Regions from separate parts of the Pseudomonas sp. S07E 245 genome, predicted to be linked through region 3. Evidence: predicted binding sites of a transcription regulator. Region 3 holds the regulator's gene; each other region holds the start of a gene.
The links. The regulator sigma-54, encoded in region 3, starts transcription at its own class of promoters, with help from an activator protein. The targets are predictions, from matches to a motif close to ANTGGCATNNANNTTGCTNT.
Positions count from the first base shown of each region.

Region 1: flgB (flagellar basal body rod protein FlgB) is a predicted target of sigma-54. The motif match lies at 2,403-2,422, and genes of this name have one in related genera.
Region 2: glnA (type I glutamate--ammonia ligase) is a predicted target of sigma-54. The motif match lies at 3,039-3,058, and genes of this name have one in related genera.

Region 1 covers NZ_CP080625.1:536,390-543,587, reverse strand. Annotated here, with positions in the region: gene flgE (flagellar hook protein FlgE) at 1-758, opposite strand, end outside; gene flgD (flagellar hook assembly protein FlgD) at 786-1,487, opposite strand; gene flgC (flagellar basal body rod protein FlgC) at 1,503-1,946, opposite strand; gene flgB (flagellar basal body rod protein FlgB) at 1,949-2,356, opposite strand; gene K3F44_RS02535 (autotransporter domain-containing protein) at 2,751-5,297, shown strand; gene cheR (protein-glutamate O-methyltransferase CheR) at 5,466-6,293, opposite strand; gene K3F44_RS02525 (chemotaxis protein CheV) at 6,343-7,198, opposite strand, start outside.
Region 2 covers NZ_CP080625.1:4,658,838-4,666,035, reverse strand. Annotated here, with positions in the region: gene typA (translational GTPase TypA) at 1-1,071, opposite strand, end outside; gene thiI (tRNA uracil 4-sulfurtransferase ThiI) at 1,199-2,653, opposite strand; gene glnA (type I glutamate--ammonia ligase) at 3,156-4,562, shown strand; gene K3F44_RS21470 (chorismate mutase) at 4,719-5,252, shown strand; gene glnL (nitrogen regulation protein NR(II)) at 5,515-6,600, shown strand; gene ntrC (nitrogen regulation protein NR(I)) at 6,597-7,198, shown strand, end outside.
Region 3 covers NZ_CP080625.1:43,099-50,296, forward strand. Annotated here, with positions in the region: gene K3F44_RS00210 (HPr family phosphocarrier protein) at 1-185, opposite strand, end outside; gene rapZ (RNase adapter RapZ) at 206-1,060, opposite strand; gene ptsN (PTS IIA-like nitrogen regulatory protein PtsN) at 1,063-1,530, opposite strand; gene hpf (ribosome hibernation-promoting factor, HPF/YfiA family) at 1,543-1,851, opposite strand; gene K3F44_RS00230 (RNA polymerase factor sigma-54) at 1,930-3,453, opposite strand; gene lptB (LPS export ABC transporter ATP-binding protein) at 3,624-4,349, opposite strand; gene lptA (lipopolysaccharide transport periplasmic protein LptA) at 4,350-4,877, opposite strand; gene lptC (LPS export ABC transporter periplasmic protein LptC) at 4,864-5,436, opposite strand; gene K3F44_RS00250 (HAD family hydrolase) at 5,445-5,969, opposite strand; gene K3F44_RS00255 (SIS domain-containing protein) at 5,984-6,958, opposite strand.

The DNA.
Region 1 (7,198 bases), 490 kb from region 3:
CTGCCGTCTTCGTTGAAACTGACGGTACCCACCAACGGCGCGGTGCTGGTCGGATCCATCGGGTTACGGCCGTCGACCAGGGTATACATGGTCCACTCGTTCTTGCCGGTCTTGCGATAGAACTGCTCCATGGTGTGCTCGTTACCCTGGCTGTCAAAAACCTTGGTCGGGAACGACTTGGTGTATGAGGTTTCGTCAGCCGGGTCGAAGACGATATCACCCGCGCCAGGCGGGGTAGCCGGCAGCGGAATGGAGGTTGCCGAGGAGTTCAGGTTGATGCCCTGATCGATCAACGTGGTGGCTTTTGGCGCCAGTGACGAGGTGTCGATCTTCAGGTCGGTGAGGATGCCCTTCTGGATCTTGCCGTTGGAATCAGCTGCGTAGCCCTGCAGACGCAGGCCGTCGGAGGTCACCACAAAGTTGTCTTTGTTGTTCTGGAATGCACCGGCACGGGTATAGACCTGGGTGCCGTTGTCGGACAACACGAAGAAGCCGCGACCCTGGATACCCATGTCCAGCACGTTGCCGGTGTTGTTCACGTCACCCTGGCTGAACTGCTGGGAAACCGCGGCCAGGCGCACACCATTGCCGATCTGGTTCTTGCCCACGCCCAGACGGTTGGCGCCGGCATAGACGTCGGCGAACTCGGTGCGCGAGGACTTGAAGCCATTGGTATTGACGTTGGCAATGTTATTGCCGGTGACGTCCAGTTGCTTGTTGGCTGCGTACAGACCGCTAAGGCCGATATTGAAAGACATGCTGTTGCTCCTTGTGCCGTTCTGGCCTTAGATACCGATGGTTTGTACGTCGGAAAGAGAGACCTTGCCGACGCCGGCGAGGTTGAGGACCATTTCGCCATTGGCGCTGAAACTGACGCTGGTGACCTTGGCCGGCAGCAGGGTATTCATCTGTACCGACTTGCCGTCCACCATGGTGCTGGCGGTAAAGGTGTAGGTACCCGGATCGACCTTGACGCCCTTGTCGTTGGTGCCGTCCCAGATGAAGTCGGCGTAACCGGCTTTCTGTTCGCCCAGCTCAATGGTCTTGACGGTATTGCCGTCCTTGTCCTTGACCGTGATCTTGGCTTCGCTGATGCCTTCCGGCACCACAAACTGCCCATTGAAGCTTGCACTGGTGTCAACCACCGCCTTGTCGTTCTGCACGATCACCGAACGACCGACCAGCGACGACGCCTGCAGCGCCTGGGACGAACCCAGCGAACTGGTGATTGCATTGACCGACTCGTTCAGCGAGGTGATGCCTTCAAGGCTGCTGAACTGCGCCAACTGCGCCACGAACTCACCATTGCCCTGCGGTTCAAGCGGGTTCTGGTGCTGCATCTGGGAAACCAGCAACTGCAGAAACGCATCCTTGCCCAGCGAATCAGTGCCGGTCTTGGAAGCCGTATCGGTGGTCACCTTCTTGGTCCCGGTGCTGACACCCGACGCTGCGATCACTTCATTGAGGTTGGTACTGTTGATAGCCATGGTCCGGATTCCTTATCACTGACCCAGGGTCAGTACCTTCTGCATCATGGTCTTGGCCGTATTCATCAGCTCGGCATTGGTCTGGAACGAACGGTTCGCCGAGATCATGTCAGCCATCTCTTCGACCACGTTGACGTTCGGGTAGTAGACGTAACCGTCCTTGTTGGCCGCCGGGTGATTAGGCTGGTAGCGGGCTTCCAGATTGCTCTGGTCTTCGATGATGCCCGTTACCTGCACGCCCTGCCCCGCTTCACCCTGGTCTTCGAACAACGACTGCCCCATGCCGGCCTGGGCCTGCTGGAAGGTGGTGGCGAACACGGGGTGACGTGCGCGGTAGGTCTGGTCGATGCTCGACGAGACCGTCTCGGCGTTGGCAATGTTCGAAGCGACGGTGTTGAGGCGGGTATTCTGCGCGCTCATGCCGCTACCGGCGATATTGAAAACGTTGGAAAGGGACATGGTTACTCTCCGCGCAGGGCCGATACCAGCCCTTTGAATTTACTGTTGAGCAAAGTGAAGCTGGCCTGGAAACCGATCGCGTTTTCGGTGTAGTTGGCCTGCTCGACCTGAGCGTCAACGGTGTTCTGGTCGACCGACGGCTGTGTCGGTGTACGGTACTTCAGGGTGTCGTCACCCATGGCCAGGCCCTGCGCTTCGATATGGCGAGTGTTGGTGCGGTCGAGCGCGATGCGGCCGTTTTGCTGCTTGTCGCTCTCGGCAGCCAGCACCGACGAAAAGTCCATGTCACGCGCTTTGTAGTTGGGCGTGTCGGCGTTGGTGATGTTGTTGGCCAGGACCTCTGCGCGCTGAGCGCGAAAGCCCAGGGCTTTTTCATGGATGCCAAGCGCTTTGTCGAAACTGATGCTCATGGGTGCAAACCTTCGCCGATGGGGCCGGAGTGTCGTTGGCGAAGTTATAGCAAGGCCTGTGCCAACCAGCTGGAAGGCACGGGATCAGGGCGTTCAGCCTTGCTTGCGAGCATAGGAATGCCAGAAAAGCGGCAAAGTGCTTCCGCTTGATGGGAGGCGGGCGGCAATAGTTGGGCGGCAAAAGCGGCAAATCAAAAAATTGACGCCAACGAAAATGTCAATTGGCCACTATCTGGGATAGAATTCGCGCCGCGCAGACATGCGGCCCCGCTGGCCGTAGTCGCCTGACTTACTGCCTAGAGCCATGCATGGATGCGCGCCGTTTGCTCCCCCGTTTTTCAAGGACAGAACCGTGGCTCCCGTTATCTTCCGCAAGACCCTGCTGGCCCTGGCGATCACCGCCAGCGCCCTCCCCGCCTTTGCCGTGCCGCTCGCCAACCAGGTGGTCAACCTGACCAACGCCGGCTTCAAGAGCGAGCACCAGACTCACTACGGCAATCTCGAATTCACTGGCAGCTACACCGGCGGCAGCGATGAAGACGCCATTGAACTGAACGGCTCGACGATTACCGGCGACCTGATCCTCAACAGCACCATCGACAGCAGCGGCGACTTTGCCGGCGGCGTGGACATGGACAGCTGGGAAGATGGCCTGAGCTGGGCACGCAACGACATCGCCGGCGACGTCATCAACAAAGGCAGCATCAGCGCCACCGGCGGCGGCGCCAACGCGCTGATGATCGATCCAGCGCGGATCGGCGGCAACCTGATCAACCAGGGTTTGCTGTCGGCCATCGGCGAGCCACTGACCGACGACGGCGGCACCGATGTCGCTCGCGCACTGGACTTCTCCGGCACCTCGCTGATCGAAGGCGACCTGATCAACGCCGACAGCGGCCGTATCGTGGCCAGCGGCGAAAGCGCCCGCGGGATCAACCTCGAAGGCGGCACCATCAATGGCAAGGTGATCAACTACGGCAGCATCGTCGTCAGCGGCGAAGGCGCCACTGCCATCGACGCCACCACCAGCAACCGCGGCGACATGGTCGACCTGGCCGGCATCGAAAACCACGGCACCATCATCGCCACCGGCAACGACGCCAACGGCATCATGCTCGACGGCGCCAGCCTGAGCACCGCCGATGGCGTACACCTGCTCAACACCGGCACCATCATTGCCGAAGACGCGGCAATCACCATCGGCAACGTCGACTTCGACGGCCCGGGCCTGCAACCTCAGTACCAGTTGCACGGTGATCTGAACATCTTCAACAGCGGCACCATCATCTCTCAGGATGAAGCGATCGATGCCTCCGAAGCCAACCGCCCGGTCGAGTTGATCCTGCGCAAAGGCAGCGTGATCGTCGGCAACCTGATCGACCTGTCGAACATCGAAGTCGAGGCCGACACCTCCTTCACTGGCACCGACAGTTCCGCTGACGGCTCCAACATTCGCCTCAAGGGCAACGGCTGGATCGACGTCGGTTCGGTTTCGGGCGGCAACTCGGCGACCCTGGCGCTGCAGTCGGCGCACACCACCATCGACGGCAACCTGTATGTTGCTGGCAACTCGGCACTGGGCCTGACCCTGGGCGCCGACACCAACCCTGCTCGCGCCGTCGTCAGCGTCAGCGGCACCGCTGAATTCGGCGAAGGTGCGCAACTGAAACTGACTGCACGCGGTAATGACTTCAGCGCCAACGGCAGCCGTTTCAAGCTGATAGAGGCCGGCGAGCTGCAAGGTGCTCCGCTGGTCACCAGCACCTCGGCACTGCTCGATGTCGACACCAGCGCTGTCGAAGGCAACACGGTCGTGGCGGTGGTCACCACCAAGGATCAGCAAGGCATCGACCACGTACTGGATCTGAATGGCGGCACCATCAACCACAAACGCGCGCTCGGCGCCCTCGCCAAGGACGGCGTCCTCGCCAAGCTTGCCGCCAATGACCCCCTGCTGCGTGCTGCGGTCAACGCCGACAGCAAGCAGCTGGCCAAGATTGCCGAACAGCTGACCCCGGAAACCAACGGCGGAGCTACCCAGGCAGCGACCACCAGCCAAAGCCTGGTCAACGGCGTGACCACCAGCCGCACCAGCGGCCTGCGCGGCGCTTCGTCGGGCGACGCGCTCCAGCAGACCGGCGTGTGGATTCAGTCGCTGTACAGCGATGCGACCCAAGGCCAACGCGACGGCATTGCCGGCTACAACGCCTACAGCCGCGGCATCGCGGTAGGTGCTGATGGCAAGCTCAACGACCAGCTAACCCTGGGCCTGGCGTACAGCTTCATCAATACCGACGTCAACGGCAAAAGCGGCAACCAGACCGAAGTCGACAGCCACGCATTCACCCTGTACGGCGGCTTTGAGCAGGGAAACTACTTCGTTGACGCCAGCCTGACTTACGGCTTCAACGACAACGAAGGCAAGCGCGACATCGCCGGCACCCGCGCCAAGGCTGACTACGACAGCGACCTGCTGGGCCTGAATCTGGTTGGAGGTTATACCTACCGGATCAACCCACAGTTGCTGATCGAGCCGCGCCTGGCGGCGCGTTACAGCCGAGTGGAAATCGATGGTTACCGTGAGAAAGGCTCTTCTGCTGCGCTGAAGATCGAAGATCAGCGTTATGAAGCGATCGAGCTGGGGGCTGGGGTTCGGGTTGCCGGAAGCGTTGGCCTGGGCGCCGGGACGCTGGAACCGCAGTTCAAGTTGATGGGCTATCACGACTTCGCGGCCGACCAGGCCAGCAGTACGTCTACCTTCCTGCTGGGCAATACGCCGTTCGTGACGCACGGAGCTGATGCGGTACGCAACAGTTACGAAGCGGGCGTGGGGACTGATTACAAGTTGGGCGCTGTGACGGTGGGTCTGAATTATGACTACATCGGCAAGTCCGGATTTGATGCCGATGTGTTCTCGGCCAAGGTACGGTATGACTTCTGAGTTGACCTTGTGAGGGGTTGATTGGTTGTTGTTCTGGAAGAGGCTGGCGTCGATTGACGCTGGCCTTTTTTTGTTCATGGCCTTGGGATAGTCGGGGCCGCTGCGCGACCGTTTCCGACCATCCGGCAAGGCCGCCCCAACAGTCAGCGCAACGTGACTGGGGCCATATCACTTGGCCTGATAAATAATCCCGGGACTGCACTGGACCATCTGATAATGATCAGGCAACCCATTGAGCGCCTCCGAAGCCCCCAGGAACAAATACCCCCCAGGCTTCAACGTGGCATGGATGCGCAGCAAGATGTCGCGTTTCACCTGCGCCGAGAAATAAATCAGCACGTTCCGGCAGAACACCACATCGAACTTGCCCAGGCTCGCATAGCTGTCGAGCAGGTTGAACGAACGAAACTCGACCCGACTGCGGATCGGCGCCTTGATCGCCCAGCGCCCCGGCGCCTTCACATCGAAGTAGCGCTGCAGACGCTCCTGCGACAAGCCACGGGCGATCGACAGACTGTCGTACTCGCCACTTTTGCAGTTGGTCAGCATGGTCCCCGACAAATCGGTCGCGACGATCTGCGCGCCCATTTTCAGTTGGCCAAGATTGCCCCGCTCGAACTCGTCGATCGACATCGACAACGAGTAAGGCTCCTGCCCCGATGAACAGGCTGCCGACCAGATGCGCAGGCGCTGCCCCGGATTGCCTTTGATGAACTCCGGGATGACCTTGTTCTTCAACACCTCAAACGGATAGGTATCGCGAAACCACAACGTCTCGTTGGTGGTCATCGCATCGACTACCTGCTCACGCAGACCGCTGCGCGGCTGGGTCTGGATACGCTGCACCAGCTCACCAAGCGACTTGATCCCCTGCTGCTCCATCATCTTGTTCAAACGGCTGGAGACCAGGTACTGCTTATTTTCGCCCAGCAGGATGCCACAGGCTTTTTCCAGGAAGACCCGGAACTGTTCGAAATCCAAATTACCCGTAGACAATGCAACCGCCTCTTTTCAATCGCTGAGGCCGGGGCGTACCCCGACCGGTTTAATGCGTAGCCTTGATCCGGTCAACGACCCGCTGAGCCAGATCGTCCGGCCGGAACTTGGCCAGGAAATCATCGGCCCCGACCTTCTTGACCATGGCCTGGTTGAACACCCCAGACAATGAAGTATGCAGGACGATGTGCAATTGTTGCATGCGCGGATCACTACGAATTGCCGCAGTCAGGGTATAGCCGTCCATTTCCGGCATCTCGATGTCGGAAATCATCATCAGGAATTCCTCTTCCGGACGCTTGCCGTCATCGACCAGCTTGCGCAGGTAATCCAGCGCCTGCCGGCCATCATTCAGGGCGATCACCTCGACCCCGACCGTCTGCAGGCAACGGCTGACCTGTTTGCGCGCTACCGACGAGTCATCCACCGTCAACACGCGCAGCGACACCGCCTTGCTGTGCACCTCTTGGTCGACCACGCCGACCGACACCGACTCGGACGATGGCGCAACTTCTGCCAGCACCTTCTCCACGTCGATGATCTCGACCATGCGGTTGTCGACCCGGGTCACTGCCGTCAGATAATGGTCGCGGCCAGTACCCTTGGGTGGCGGATGAATCTCCTCCCAGTTCATGTTGACGATGCGCTCGACCGAATGCACCAAAAAGCCCTGCGTCTTGGTGTTGTACTCGGTGATGATCACGAAACTGTTGCGGATGTCTTCCTGCAGGCCGGGCAAGCCGGTTGCCATCGACAGATCAAGAATCGGAATGGTCGCACCGCGAATATTGGCTACGCCGCGCACCACCGGGTGCGACTTGGGCAACACGGTCAATGCCGGGCACTGCAGCACCTCACGGACCTTGAACACGTTGATCCCGTACAACTGAGCGCCATTGAGGCGA
Region 2 (7,198 bases), 760 kb from region 3:
CTTGAACTTGTCTGCCGAGTCGCCTTCTTCAACGCGCAGTGCAACGTTGTACAGCAGCTCTTTGTCCAGACGATCCTTGATGTTACGCGAGGTCACGAACTTGCCTTCTTTACCGCAGAATGGCGAGTCGTTGACCTGGAAGGTCATGGAAACGGTTGGCTCGTCGACGGTCAGAGGCTTCATCGCCTCGACGGTCAGCGGGTCGCACAGGGTGTCGGAGATGAACAGCTCGTCGAAACCGCTGATGCAGACGATGTCGCCGGCGGCAGCTTCTTCAACGTCGACACGGTGCAGACCGTGGTGACCCATCAGTTTCAGGATACGGCCGTTACGCTTCTTGCCGTCGGTATCGATGGCAACAACCGGGGTGTTCGGCTTGACGCGACCACGGGCGATACGGCCAACGCCGATAACACCGAGGAAGCTGTTGTAGTCCAGAGCGGAGATCTGCATCTGGAACGGGCCGTCACGGTCAACAGCAGGTGGTGGAACGTGGTCGACAACCGCTTGGTACAGCGGGGTCATGTCTTCGGCCATGGCAGTGTGGTCCAGACCGGCAATGCCGTTCAGGGCCGAGGCGTAGACGACCTGGAAGTCCAGCTGCTCGTCGGTAGCACCGAGGTTGTCGAACAGATCGAAGATCTGGTCCAGAACCCAATCAGGACGCGCGCCCGGACGGTCAACCTTGTTGATTACAACGATTGGCTTGAGGCCAGCTTCGAATGCCTTTTTGGTCACGAAGCGAGTTTGCGGCATAGGGCCGTCTTGGGCGTCGACCAGCAGCAGCACGGAGTCGACCATCGACATTACACGCTCAACTTCGCCACCGAAGTCGGCGTGGCCGGGGGTGTCGACGATGTTGATGTGGTAGCCATTCCAGTTGATGGCGGTGTTTTTCGCCAGAATGGTAATACCGCGCTCTTTCTCCTGGTCGTTGGAGTCCATGACGCGCTCGTCATTGAGCTCGTTACGCTCCAGGGTGCCCGACTGACGCAGGAGTTTGTCGACCAGAGTGGTTTTACCATGGTCAACGTGGGCGATGATGGCGATGTTACGCAGATTTTCGATCACAAATGTATCTCGATCAGAGGATTCGGTTGCCGCCCATTCTAGACGGCCAATATGAAGGTAAAAGGCTCAGCGGGCCCGCGGGTCGGGAGGGCGATGGCGGATGCTGCCGCCATACAGCCCTGGCAGTTTATGCCGGACGATAAACACGCACATTGGCATGTCCCTCACTGAGCAGATGATGCGCATGCAGGCGACTCATGACGCCCTTGTCGCAATAAAGTAGGTACTGACGGTTGCCATCGAGCTGCTTGAAGCGGCTGTTGATGGCATAGAAAGGCATGGTCTGGACTTCGATACCGTCGATCACCAGAGGTTGATCCTCTTGCGCATCGGGGTGACGAATGTCGATGACGATCTGGCCTGGAGTGGCCTCGGCCACCTCTTCAATCTGAATGTCCTGGCTCAGTTCGTCGATTACATGGTCGATCGAGATGAAGCGAGCACGTTCCAGCGCGCGCTCCAAAATCTGCATATCGAACTGGGCCTCCTCATATACAACCCGCTGCGGTTTGGCGCAGGTAGTCGGGTTGACCGAGATGACGCCGCAGTATTCTGGCATGTGCTTGGCAAACTCGGCTGTGCCGATCTGATAAGCGGTATCGATGATGTCCTGTTTGTGGCTGGCCAACAGCGGACGCAGGACCAGCTTGTCAGTGGCCTGGTCGATCACTGTCAGGTTGGGCAGGGTCTGGCTCGACACCTGGGAAATCGCCTCACCGGTGACCAGCGCGTCGATCTGCAGGCGGTCAGCGATGTTGGCCGCTGCGCGCAGCATCATGCGCTTGAGGGTGACGCCCATGTAGCTGTTGTCGACCTTGCCGAGAATCTCGCCGACCACTTCTTCGAACGGCACGCTGATGAACAGCACGCGCTGGCTGCTGCCGTATTTTTTCCACAGGTAGTGAGCGACTTCCATTACCCCCAGCTCGTGGGCACGGCCGCCGAGGTTGAAGAAGCAGAAGTGGGTCATCAGGCCGCGACGCATCATCTGGTAGGCAGCCACGGTGGAATCGAAACCACCGGACATCAACACCAGAGTCTGCTCCAACGCGCCCAACGGATAACCGCCGATACCTTGATGCTGATTGTGGATGACGTAAAGGCGCTGATTGCGGATTTCCATCCGCACCTTGATTTCCGGGTTCTTCAGGTCGATACCGGCGGCGCCGCACTGCTGGCGCAACTGGCTGCCAACATAACGGTCGACATCCATCGAGGTGAAGTCGTGGTGGCCGCCACGCTTGCAGCGTACGGCGAAGCGCTTGCCGGCCAGCAGATGGCCGTAATGCGCCTTGCACTTCTCGACGATATCGTCGAAGTCGCCCAGCGGGTATTCCTCTACCTGAAGGAAATGGGTGATCCCCGGCGTGCACGACAGCCGGTCGATGATCTCGCGCTGAAGCTTCTCGTCTTCGATGCGGGTGACCACTTCGAGATTATCCCAGACACCGTCAACCTTCAGCTCAGGGTCGATATCCTTGAGCACGTTGCGGATGTTCTTCGAGAGCTGACGGATGAAGCGCTTGCGCACCGGCCGGCTCTTGATGGTGATTTCTGGGAAGACTTTGACGATGAGTTTCATGGGTAAACAGCGCGCCCAGGGCCTGCCGAAAATGAGGGGCGCGAATTATAGCGGAAATTGCTCAGGATTTGACCAACTTTTGAACAGAAAGGTTTGAGATGAGTGCAAGAGATTGATTTTGCCGCGCCTGTGCCGGCTCTTTAGCGGCGATCCGGCGTCCCGGTGAACCCGCTCCCACAGGATGGTGTAATGCCCGACTCCACCGCTATCTCTGTGGGAGCGGGTTTACCCGCGAAGAGGTTCCAGAAAACGCCCCCGCAAAGATGCGCACTAATTTGGTGCGCAGTTCGCAATTTCCGCATCTAAAAGGTGCGCTTTTGCTCGGACCACTACCAATAAGTGCCCCTGAACGCCCGCTTTTATCTCAGACTCGCCATTTTCGGGCACTGGCATGCAATTTGCTCTCTTGTGAGGCAGGTAAGCTTGGCCGACTATCCGCGCCCAGCAACACCCTTTTTCCAGGGCAGCGGCCCACCGCGCTCTAGACCCTCCGGAGGACAACATGTCGAAGTCGGTTCAACTCATCAAAGATCATGACGTCAAGTGGATTGATCTGCGTTTCACGGACACCAAAGGCACTCAGCATCACGTGACCATGCCGGCGCGTGATGGTCTGGACGAAGACTTCTTTGAAGTCGGCAAGATGTTCGACGGTTCGTCGATTGCCGGCTGGAAAGGCATCGAAGCCTCCGACATGATCCTGATGCCGGTTGACGATACCGCTGTGCTCGACCCGTTCACCGAAGAGCCAACCCTGATCATCACCTGCGACATCGTCGACCCGTCGAGCATGCTCGGCTACGATCGCGACCCACGTGCGATCGCCAAGCGCGCTGAAGAGTACCTCAAGAGCACTGGCCTGGGTGACACCGTGTTCGCCGGTCCAGAGCCTGAGTTCTTCATCTTCGACGAAGTGAAGTTCCAGTCCGACATCTCCGGTTCGATGTTCAAGATCTTCTCCGAGCAAGGCTCGTGGATGACCGGTGCTGACATCGAAGGCGGCAACAAAGGCCACCGTCCAGGCGTCAAAGGCGGCTACTTCCCAGTACCTCCGTTCGACCACGACCACGAAATCCGTACTGCCATGTGCAACGCACTGGAAGAAATGGGTCAGATCGTTGAAGTTCACCACCACGAAGTGGCGACTGCCGGTCAGAACGAAATCGGCGTCAAGTTCAACACCCTGGTGAAGAAAGCTGACGAAGTCCAGGCCCTGAAATACGTCGTGCACAACGTTGCCGACGCTTACGGCCGCACCGCTACCTTCATGCCGAAGCCACTCTACGGTGACAACGGTTCGGGCATGCACGTGCACATGTCGATCTGGAAAGACGGCAAGAACACCTTCGCTGGCGAAGGCTATGCCGGCCTGTCCGATACCGCCCTGTACTTCATCGGCGGCATCATCAAGCACGGTAAGGCACTGAACGGCTTCACCAACCCGTCGACCAACTCCTACAAGCGTCTGGTCCCAGGTTTCGAAGCACCGGTAATGCTCGCCTACTCGGCCCGTAACCGTTCCGCCTCGATCCGTATTCCTTACGTCAGCAGCCCGAAAGCTCGCCGTATCGAAGCGCGCTTCCCGGACCCGTCGGCCAACCCATACCTGGCCTTCGCAGCCCTGCTGATGGCTGGCCTGGACGGCATCCAGAACAAGATTCATCCAGGCGATGCTGCCGACAAGAACCTCTACGACCTGCCACCAGAAGAAGCCAAGGACATTCCGCAAGTCTGCGGCAGCCTGAAAGAAGCTCTGGAAGAGCTGGATAAAGGCCGTGCGTTCCTGACCAAGGGCGGCGTGTTCTCCGACGACTTCATCGATGCCTTCATCGAGCTGAAGAGCGAAGAAGAAATCAAGGTGCGCACCTTCGTACACCCGCTGGAATACGAGCTGTACTACAGCTGCTGATGTAAGCGACGCCTGTCGTCACTAGGCATCAACTGAAGACGGCCTCCCTCGGGAGGCCGTTTTCCGTTTCGCCAGACAGGATTTTCAGAAGCGTCCGACTTGCGCACCCTCAGCATCACCGCACACTTCCAGCCTCCACTGAAAAGGAGACTGCCGATGCGCCTTGCCCCCTTTATCCTCGCCTGCGCCCTCGGTCTGAGCGGCTGCAGCGCCACCTCTGACGACCCCACCTTCTCACCCCTGCTTGACCTGGTCGAGCGGCGACTGGCCGTGGCCGATGTGGTGGCGCTGCATAAATGGGATAACGCCCAGCCCGTCCAGGCAACCGAGCGCGAGCAAGCCATCATTGCTGCCGTGCGCAACGCGGCGCCTGGCTATGGCCTTGACCCTGCTCGTGCAGCGGCGTTCTTTGATGATCAGATAGAGGCCAACAAGCTGGTGCAGTATGCGCGGCTGTCGCAATGGCAGCTCGCCGGAGCCGCGCCGGCACTACCACGACATGACTTGCAACGCATCATCCGCCCGCGGCTGGACGGCCTGCAGACAGACCTGCTGCACCAATTGGCGTCTTTCGATCAAACCCGCAGCCGCCAGTGCGCGCGCAAGCTGGCCCTGGCATTGGCGCAACGCCAAGGCGATGCACTGCACCGTGCCGGCATGATCCGCGCCACCGGACAGCTCTGCAACTGAGCACGCGAGCAATATGCTCTATATTGGTGCATGGCGGGGCCTACTGCTCTGCCATGCAGCCCAATATGGTTCAAGTGAATCGTTTAATCGATAGTTTTTGGCCTGCAATAGCGCATGAACAGGGCTTTTTCCGGTAATTGCGCTTCTTTTCGGAGCCTTGGTTTGTTTCTTGCATTTTCAAACCATCACGCGGATCACCAGCGCGCCCGCTCCTGGCTCAGCCAAGGGCGACCCATGTGCCAAAAGAGGTCGACGACGCCCCATGACCATCAGCGATGCGCAGCACCGTCTACTCCTGGACAACCTGACCACAGCGACCCTGCTGCTCAATGCCGAACTGCGCCTGGAGTACATGAATCCGGCCGCAGAGATGCTGCTGGCGGTCAGCGGTCAGCGCAGTCATGGGCAGTTCATCAGCGAGCTGTTCACCGAGTCGACCGAGGCGCTCAACTCGCTGCGCCAGGCCGTTGAACAGGCTCACCCGTTCACCAAGCGCGAGGCGCAACTGACCTCGCTGACCGGGCAAAGCATCACCGTCGATTACGCGGTTACGCCGATCCTGCATCAAGGCCAGACCTTGCTGCTGCTCGAGGTGCACCCGCGTGACCGGCTGTTGCGTATCACCAAGGAAGAGGCCCAGCTGTCCAAGCAGGAAACCACCAAGATGCTGGTGCGTGGCCTCGCCCATGAAATAAAGAATCCGCTGGGCGGCATTCGTGGCGCGGCGCAGTTGCTGGCCCGTGAACTACCCAATGATGGCCTGCGTGATTACACCAACGTGATCATCGAAGAAGCCGACCGCCTGCGTAACCTGGTCGACCGCATGCTCGGCTCGAACAAACTGCCGTCGCTGGCGATGACCAACATTCACGAAGTGCTGGAGCGCGTCTGCAGCCTGGTCGAGGCCGAAAGCCAAGGCTGCATCACTTTGGTGCGTGATTACGACCCGAGCCTGCCGGACGTATTGATCGACCGCGAGCAGATGATCCAGGCCGTACTTAACATCGTGCGTAACGCAATGCAGGCGATCAGCAGCCAGAACGAATTGCGCCTGGGCCGCATCAGCCTGCGCAGCCGCGCCGTGCGCCAGTTCACCATTGGCCACATCCGTCATCGCCTGGTAGCCCGCGTCGAAATCACCGACAACGGCCCCGGCATCCCGGCGGAACTGCAGGACACCCTCTTCTATCCCATGGTCAGCGGGCGCCCGGACGGTACCGGCCTCGGCCTGGCCATTACCCAGAACATCATCAGCCAGCACCAGGGCCTGATCGAGTGTGAGAGCCATGCCGGCCACACCACCTTCTCGATCTTCCTGCCTCTGGAACAAGGAGCCACTGCCCCATGAGCCGAAGTGAAACCGTGTGGATCGTCGACGATGATCGCTCCATCCGCTGGGTCCTGGAAAAAGCCCTGCAACAGGAGGGCATGACCACCCAGAGCTTCGACAGCGCTGACGGAGTCATGGGTCGCCTGGCCCGGCAGCAGCCGGACGTGATCATTTCCGACATCCGCATGCCTGGCGCCAGCGGCCTGGACCTGCTGGCGCAGATTCGCGAACAACATCCGCGCTTGCCGGTGATCATCATGACCGCGCATTCGGACCTGGACAGTGCGGTTGCCTCCTATCAAGGCGGCGCTTTCGAGTACCTGCCGAAGCCATTCGACGTTGACGAGGCGGTCTCGCTGGTCAAGCGGGCCAACCAACATGCTCAGGAGCAGCAAGGCCTGCATGTCGCGCCGACGCTGACGCGCACGCCGGAGATCATTGGCGAGGCGCCGGCGATGCAGGAAGTATTCCGCGCCATCGGCCGCCTCAGCCACTCCAACATCACCGTGTTGATCAACGGTGAGTCGGGTACCGGTAAAGAGTTGGTTGCCCACGCCCTGCACCGTCACAGCCCAAGGGCTGCTTCGCCGTTCATTGCATTGAACATGGCGGCGAT
Region 3 (7,198 bases):
ACCTGAGTGCCCTTGCCCGCTGCGAGCATCATCACCGCCATGATGCTTTTGCCATCGACCAGCTTGTCTGGCGCCCGGCCGACCCTCACCTGGCAAGGAAAGCGCCCGGCCACGCCGACGAACTTGGCGGCCGCTCGGGCGTGCAGGCCCAGCTTGTTGATGATGGTGATTTCGCGGGCGGGCATGTTCGGGTAAATCCTGTGGGCTAGAGGTCGCGGTGGCGGACCTGGACGTTTTTCAAGGATTGCTGCAGAACCTGGCCGAGGCGCTCGGTCAGGTACACCGAGCGATGGTGGCCGCCGGTGCAGCCGATGGCGATGGTGACATAGGCACGGTTGCTGGCGGCGAAGCGCGGCAGCCATTTGAGCAGATAGCTGGAGATGTCCTGGAACATCTCTTCGACATCCGGCTGCGCAGCCAGGTAATCGATGACTGGCTGATCCAGGCCTGAGTGCTCGCGGATTTCCGGCTTCCAGTACGGATTGGGCAGGCAGCGCACGTCGAACACCAGGTCGGCGTCTACCGGCATGCCCCGCTTGAAGCCAAACGACTCAACTAAAAACGCCGTACCCGGCTCGGGTTGGTTGAGCAGGCGCAGCTTGATCGAATCGCGTAGCTGGTAAAGGTTGAGGTTGGTGGTATCGATCTTCAGGTCGGCAAGGTCGGCAATCGGCCCGAGCATATCGCTCTCGACCCGAATGGCTTCGGCCAGCGAGCGATTGGCGTTGGTCAGTGGGTGACGGCGGCGCGTTTCGGAGAAGCGCTTGAGCAGGGTGTCTTCGTCAGCGTCCAGGTACAGCACATCGCACTGGATGTGCCGTGCGCGGGCATCCTCGAGCAGCTCGGGGAAGCGTGACAGATGGCCTGGCAGGTTGCGCGCATCAATCGAGACAGCAACCTTGGGCTGCATCAGCTCGGTATTGATCAACGCGTTTTCAGCCAGCTGCGGCAGCAACCCGGCGGGCAGGTTGTCGATGCAGTAGAAGCCATTGTCTTCCAGCACGGCAAGTGCAGTGCTCTTGCCGGAGCCAGAGCGGCCGCTGACGATGATCAGGCGCATGCTCAGCTCCCGTTTTGCACGTCCAGGACGACCTGGTACAAGGCCTTGTTGTCTCTCGCAGCGCGCAGACGCTTACGCACATCTTCGCGATCGAGCATGCTGGCAATCTGGCGCAACAGCTCAAGGTGAGCATCGGTGGCAGCTTCGGGCACCAGCAGGACGAACAGCAGGTCCACGGGGGCGCCATCGATGGCGTCGAAATCGATTGGATGATCCAGGTGGAGCAGGGCGCTGACCGGATTGGCGCAGCCCTTGAGGCGGCAGTGCGGAATGGCGATGCCATTGCCGAACCCGGTGGAGCCCAGTTTTTCGCGGGCGATCAGCTTCTCGAAGACTTCTTGCTGGTCGAGCTCGCTGACTTCGCTGGCTACGACCTTGGCGATTTCTTCGAGGGCGCGTTTCTTACTGCTGACGCCCGGCACGTTCACCAGGGAACGGCCGGGGGTCAGGATGGTTTCAAGTCGGATCATGGATGAGGGGGATCAGCGAGCAGCTGCACCTTGCAGGAGACTTTGCTGTTTTTCCTTGTGTTTTTTCAGTTGGCGGTCGAGCTTGTCAGCCAAATTGTCGATGGCTGCATACATGTCTAGATCTTCGGCATTGGCAACCACTTCGCCGCCCGGAATCTGCAGAGTCGCTTCGATCTTCTGCTGCAGTTTCTCGACTTTCATGATCACCGTAACGTTGGTGATCTTGTCAAAGTGCCCTGCGAGTCTCTTCAGCTTCTGCTCGACGTAGTCGCGCAGTGGTGGGGTTACTTCTACATGGTGTCCACTGATGTTGACTTGCATACAGCTTCTCCTTTGTTGCCCGTGCATAAAGAGGCAGGTCTTGCACCTGCCACAAAAACGCTGTGGCACATCCCGGGGCTACATCAGTCGCTTGCGTTCACTCGACGGTGCTATGCCGAGCGACTCGCGGTACTTGGCGACGGTGCGACGGGCTACCTGGATGCCTTGTGCCTCCAGTAAACCAGCGATCTTGCTGTCACTCAATGGCTTTTTCTGATTTTCCGCTGCAACCAGTTTCTTGATGATCGCGCGGATCGCCGTGGACGAGCATTCACCGCCTTCGGAGGTGCTGACGTGGCTCGAGAAAAAGTATTTCAACTCAAAGATGCCACGCGGAGTGTGCATGTACTTCTGGGTGGTGACGCGGGAGATGGTCGACTCATGCATGCCCACTGCTTCGGCGATGTCATGCAGCACCAACGGTTTCATCGCCTCGTCGCCGTACTCGAGAAAATCGCGCTGGTGCTCGACGATCTGCGTGGCGACCTTCATCAAGGTCTCGTTGCGGCTCTGCAGGCTCTTGATGAACCAGCGCGCTTCCTGCAACTGGTTGCGCATGAAGGTGTTGTCGGCGCTGGTATCGGCGCGGCGGACAAAGCCTGCATATTGCGGGTTGACCCGCAGGCGCGGCATGGCCTCCTGGTTCAGCTCGACCAGCCAGCGGTCGGTGTCCTTGCGCACGATCACGTCAGGCACCACGTACTCCGGCTCGCTCGACTCGATCTGCGAACCAGGCCGCGGATTGAGGCTCTGCACCAGCTCGATGACCTGCCGCAGCTCGTCTTCCTTGAGCTTCATACGGCGCATCAGCTGGCTGTAGTCGCGGCTGCCGAGCATATCGATGAAGTCGCTGACCAGGCGCTTGGCCTCGGTCAACCAAGGCGTATTGGCCGGCAACTGACGCAGCTGCAGCAGCAGGCACTCGCCCAGGTTGCGTGCGGCAACGCCGGCGGGTTCGAACTGTTGAATACGGTGCAGCACGGCCTCGACTTCATCGAGCTCTATGTCGAGCTCCGGGTCAAAGCCTGCGCAGATTTCTTCGAGGGTGTCTTCCAGATAGCCTTGCTGGTTGATGCTGTCGATCAGCGTTACTGCAATCAGGCGATCGGTATCGGACATCGGCGCCAGGTTCAGTTGCCACAGCAAGTGGCTTTGCAGGCTCTCGCCAGCAGAGGTGCGGGTGGTGAAGTCCCACTCGTCATCGTCGTTGCTGGGCAGGCTGCTGGCGCTGGTCTGGTAGACATCTTCCCAGGCGGTGTCGACCGGTAGTTCGTTGGGAATGCGCTCGTTCCAGTCGCCTTCTTCAAGGTTCTGACTGGCGGCGCTGCCTTCCTGCAGGCTGCCATCCTGAAAACCGCTGTCCTGGAAGCTGTTCTCCAGGTTTTCGGCGCTTGGCTTGCTTTCGGCACTGTCGGCCAGCGGGTCGCTGTTGTCGAAGTCTTCGCCATCTTCCTGGCGTTCGAGCATCGGGTTGGATTCCAGCGCTTCCTGAATTTCCTGTTGGAGGTCCAGGGTCGAGAGCTGAAGCAGACGAATGGCCTGTTGCAACTGCGGGGTCATCGTCAGTTGCTGGCCCATTTTTAGGACGAGCGATGGTTTCATAGCTTGGGCTTAATACCTTGTCCGCCGGCGCATCTGCGCCATCCACTACACGAAGGGCGCCGCGGCGCCAATTTCAAGCAAGTTATATGCCTTAATTTGTAGCGTTTGCCTAGAGCACTGTAACACTTAAGCTGTTTTAGCTTGCTGCTGCCAGTGCCCAGGCAAGGGCCTCAGAGCCGGAACTCGTGGCCCAGGTAGACTTCCTTGACCAGATCGTTGGCCAGAATGGTCTCGGCATCGCCTTCGGCGATCAGTTGACCATCGTTGACGATGTAGGCTGTCTCACAGATATCCAGCGTCTCGCGGACGTTGTGGTCGGTGATCAACACACCGATACCCTTGGCCTTGAGGTGATGAATGATCTGCTTGATGTCACCTACCGAGATCGGGTCGACGCCAGCGAACGGTTCATCCAGCAGAATGAACTTGGGTGCGGTGGCCAGGGCGCGGGCAATCTCGACACGGCGGCGTTCGCCACCGGAAAGGCTCATGCCGAGGTTGTCGCGGATGTGGCTGATATGGAATTCCTGCAGCAGGCTTTCCAGCTCCTTGCGACGGCCGTCACGGTCGAGTTCCTTGCGCGTTTCGAGGATCGCCATGATGTTGTCGGCAACCGACAGCTTGCGGAAAATCGACGCTTCCTGCGGCAGGTAGCCAATCCCGGCACGGGCGCGGCCGTGCATGGGTTGGTAGCTGACGTCATTGTTGTCGATCAGCACGCGGCCTTGATCGGCCTGAACCAGGCCGACGATCATGTAGAAGCAGGTGGTCTTGCCGGCACCGTTGGGGCCGAGCAAGCCGACGATCTGGCCGCTGTCGATCGACAGGCTGACGTCGCGAACCACCTGGCGGCCCTTGTAGCTCTTGGCCAGATGCTGGGCTTTGAGAGTCGCCATTTACTCGGCCTTCTTCTTCGGCTGGATCACCATGTCGATGCGCGGACGCTTGGTCGTGGCGGCGCCACCGGCATTGCCTGCGGTTGCGACCTGCGACTTGGTGTTGTAGACGATCTTCTCGCCTTCGGTGGTGTTGCTTTCATTCTCGACCTTGGCGCGGTCGGTCAGAATCACCGTGTCTTTTTGCGCCTGGTATTGAATGGTCACGGCCCAGCCTTTCATCTTGTCGGGCTTGGCGGCGTCCTGCTGTTGCTCGAAGTAGGCCAGGTTGCCCACCGAAGTCACCACGTCGATGTCGCCATTGGCGGCACGGGTCATGGTCACGGTGTTGCCTTTGATCATCATCGAGCCTTGGGTGATGATCACGTCGCCGCGGTAGGTAGCTACGCCTTGTTTGTCATCCAGGTGAGCGTCGTCGGCCTGGATACGAATTGGCTGGTCACGATCGTTCGGCAGGGCCAAGGCGCTCGCGCTTCCCAGTGCTGCGCTCAGGCTGAGCAAAAAAGGGAGGGTTTTAACGAGCCTCATACTGTCCTCTTACGTTGGACAGCAGGTCCATCCTGCCGTCTTTCAAATACGCTTTCATGCCAACGCCGGTGGTGGTGCCGCCGGCGCCGTCGATTCTAACGGCTTGCTCGGTCTGCGCATATTGCTTCTGCGGGAACACCGTCATGCGCGTGCTGGTAATGATGGTTTCGCGTTGTTTTTCGTCGGTGCGAGCAACCCGTACCTTGTCGATCAGCTCGACCTCGGTGCCATCCGGGTTGACCTCGGCACGCACGCTCTGGACATGCCAGGGATACGCGGTGCCGCGATACATGTGCAGGTCTGGCGTGGTCAGCAGTGTGACTTCGCTGGCCTTGAGGTGCTCGACCTTGTCGGCGGTCATTTCATATTGCATCTTGCCGTCAGGCAAGAACTGCACGCTGTGGGCATTGATCGCATAGTAGTCGATGGCGCTTTCGTCGGCCTGGGCCTGTGGCTTGTCGAGGAAGCTCTCGGGGCTGACGTTCCAGTAGCCGACCGCTACCAGCAGGGCAGCGATCAGCCCCAGCAGCGCGATGTTTTTAGCTTTTTTGCTGAACATGTGCGGCCTTACAGGTAGTTGGCGTTGGCAGCGTCCAGGGTACCCTGGGCCTGCATGATCAGTTCACAGAACTCGCGGGCAGCACCTTCGCCGCCGCGGGCCTGGGTTACCCCGTGGGCGTTCTGGCGGACGAACACGGCAGCGTTGGCTACGGCCATGCCCAGGCCGACCCGGCGAATCACTGGCAGGTCGGGCAGGTCGTCGCCCAGGTAGGCGACCTGCTCATAGCTTAGGCCCAGTTCAGCGAGCAGGCCGTCCAGAACCACCAGTTTATCCTCGCGGCCCTGAAACAGGTGCGGGATGCCGAGGTTCTTCGCCCGACGCTCGACCACCGGGGTCTTGCGCCCGCTGATGATTGCCGTGGTCACACCCGAGGCCATGAGCATCTTGATGCCCTGGCCGTCGAGGGTGTTGAAGGTCTTGAATTCGCTGCCGTCTTCAAGGAAGTACAGGCGGCCGTCGGTGAGCACACCGTCGACGTCGAAAACGGCCAGCTTGATGGCTTTGCCGCGTTGCAGGATGTCTTCGCTCATGGCATCTCCGTTCATCACATGACTCCGGCGCGGAGCAGGTCGTGCATGTTCAGCGCGCCGGTCGGGCGATCGTGCTGATCGACCACGACGAGGGCGCCGATCTTGTGGTCTTCCATGATCTTCAAGGCTTCAGCGGCGAGCATCTCGGCGCGGGCAGTCTTGCCGTGCACGGTCATCACCTCATCGATCAGGGTGGTGTGTACATCGATATTGCGGTCCAGGCTGCGGCGCAGGTCGCCGTCAGTGAACACGCCAGCCAGGGTACCGTCGTTTTCCAGCACGACGGTCATGCCCAAACCTTTACGGGACATTTCCAGCAGCGCTTCCTTGAGCAGGGTGCCACGTCGCACCTGCGGCAGCTCGTCGCCCGAGTGCATGACGTTTTCGACCTTGAGCAGCAAACGTCGGCCAAGGGCGCCGCCGGGGTGCGAGAAGGCGAAATCCTCGGCCGAGAAGCCGCGGGCCTCAAGCAGGGCGATCGCGAGGGCGTCGCCGAGCACCAGCGCTGCGGTGGTCGAGGAAGTTGGTGCCAGGTTCAGCGGGCAGGCTTCCTGCGCCACGCGCGCATCGAGGTTGGCCTCGGCCGCTTGCGCCAGCTGTGAATCGGGGTTGCCGGTGAGGCTGATCAGCTGAATGCCAAGGCGCTTGATCAATGGCAGCAGGGTAACGATCTCGGCAGTGCTGCCGGAGTTGGACAGCGCCAGGATCACGTCATCACGGGTGATCATGCCCATGTCACCGTGGCTGGCTTCGGCCGGATGGACAAAAAATGACGGCGTACCGGTACTGGCCAGGGTCGCCGCGATCTTGTTGCCGATATGCCCGGACTTGCCCATGCCAACCACGACCACACGGCCTTTGCTGGCCAGAATCAGTTCGCAGGCCTTGACGAAATTGTCGTCGATACGCGGCAACAGGCCCTCAACAGCCTCGAGTTCCAGGCGCAAAGTGCGCTGGGCAGATTGGATCAGCTCGCTGGATTGGCTCATGTCGAAAAGCAATGCCTGATGAAAAGGCGCCGATTATAGCCGCAATGTGCGAAAGGCTCATCACTGGATTGTCATAAGCCTGCCGCGGCCGCCTGTCATTCGCCTGAATGACGCTGCGATAGCCTTGGGGCGGGCTCGCCTGCGGTGCTATAGTTCGCCGCTGATTCGGCCCGGGTGGGGCGTGTGTGCCTTCACGATGAGGGCAGGCGTCCATTGGACGAGGCTGTATTGCAAGGAGTC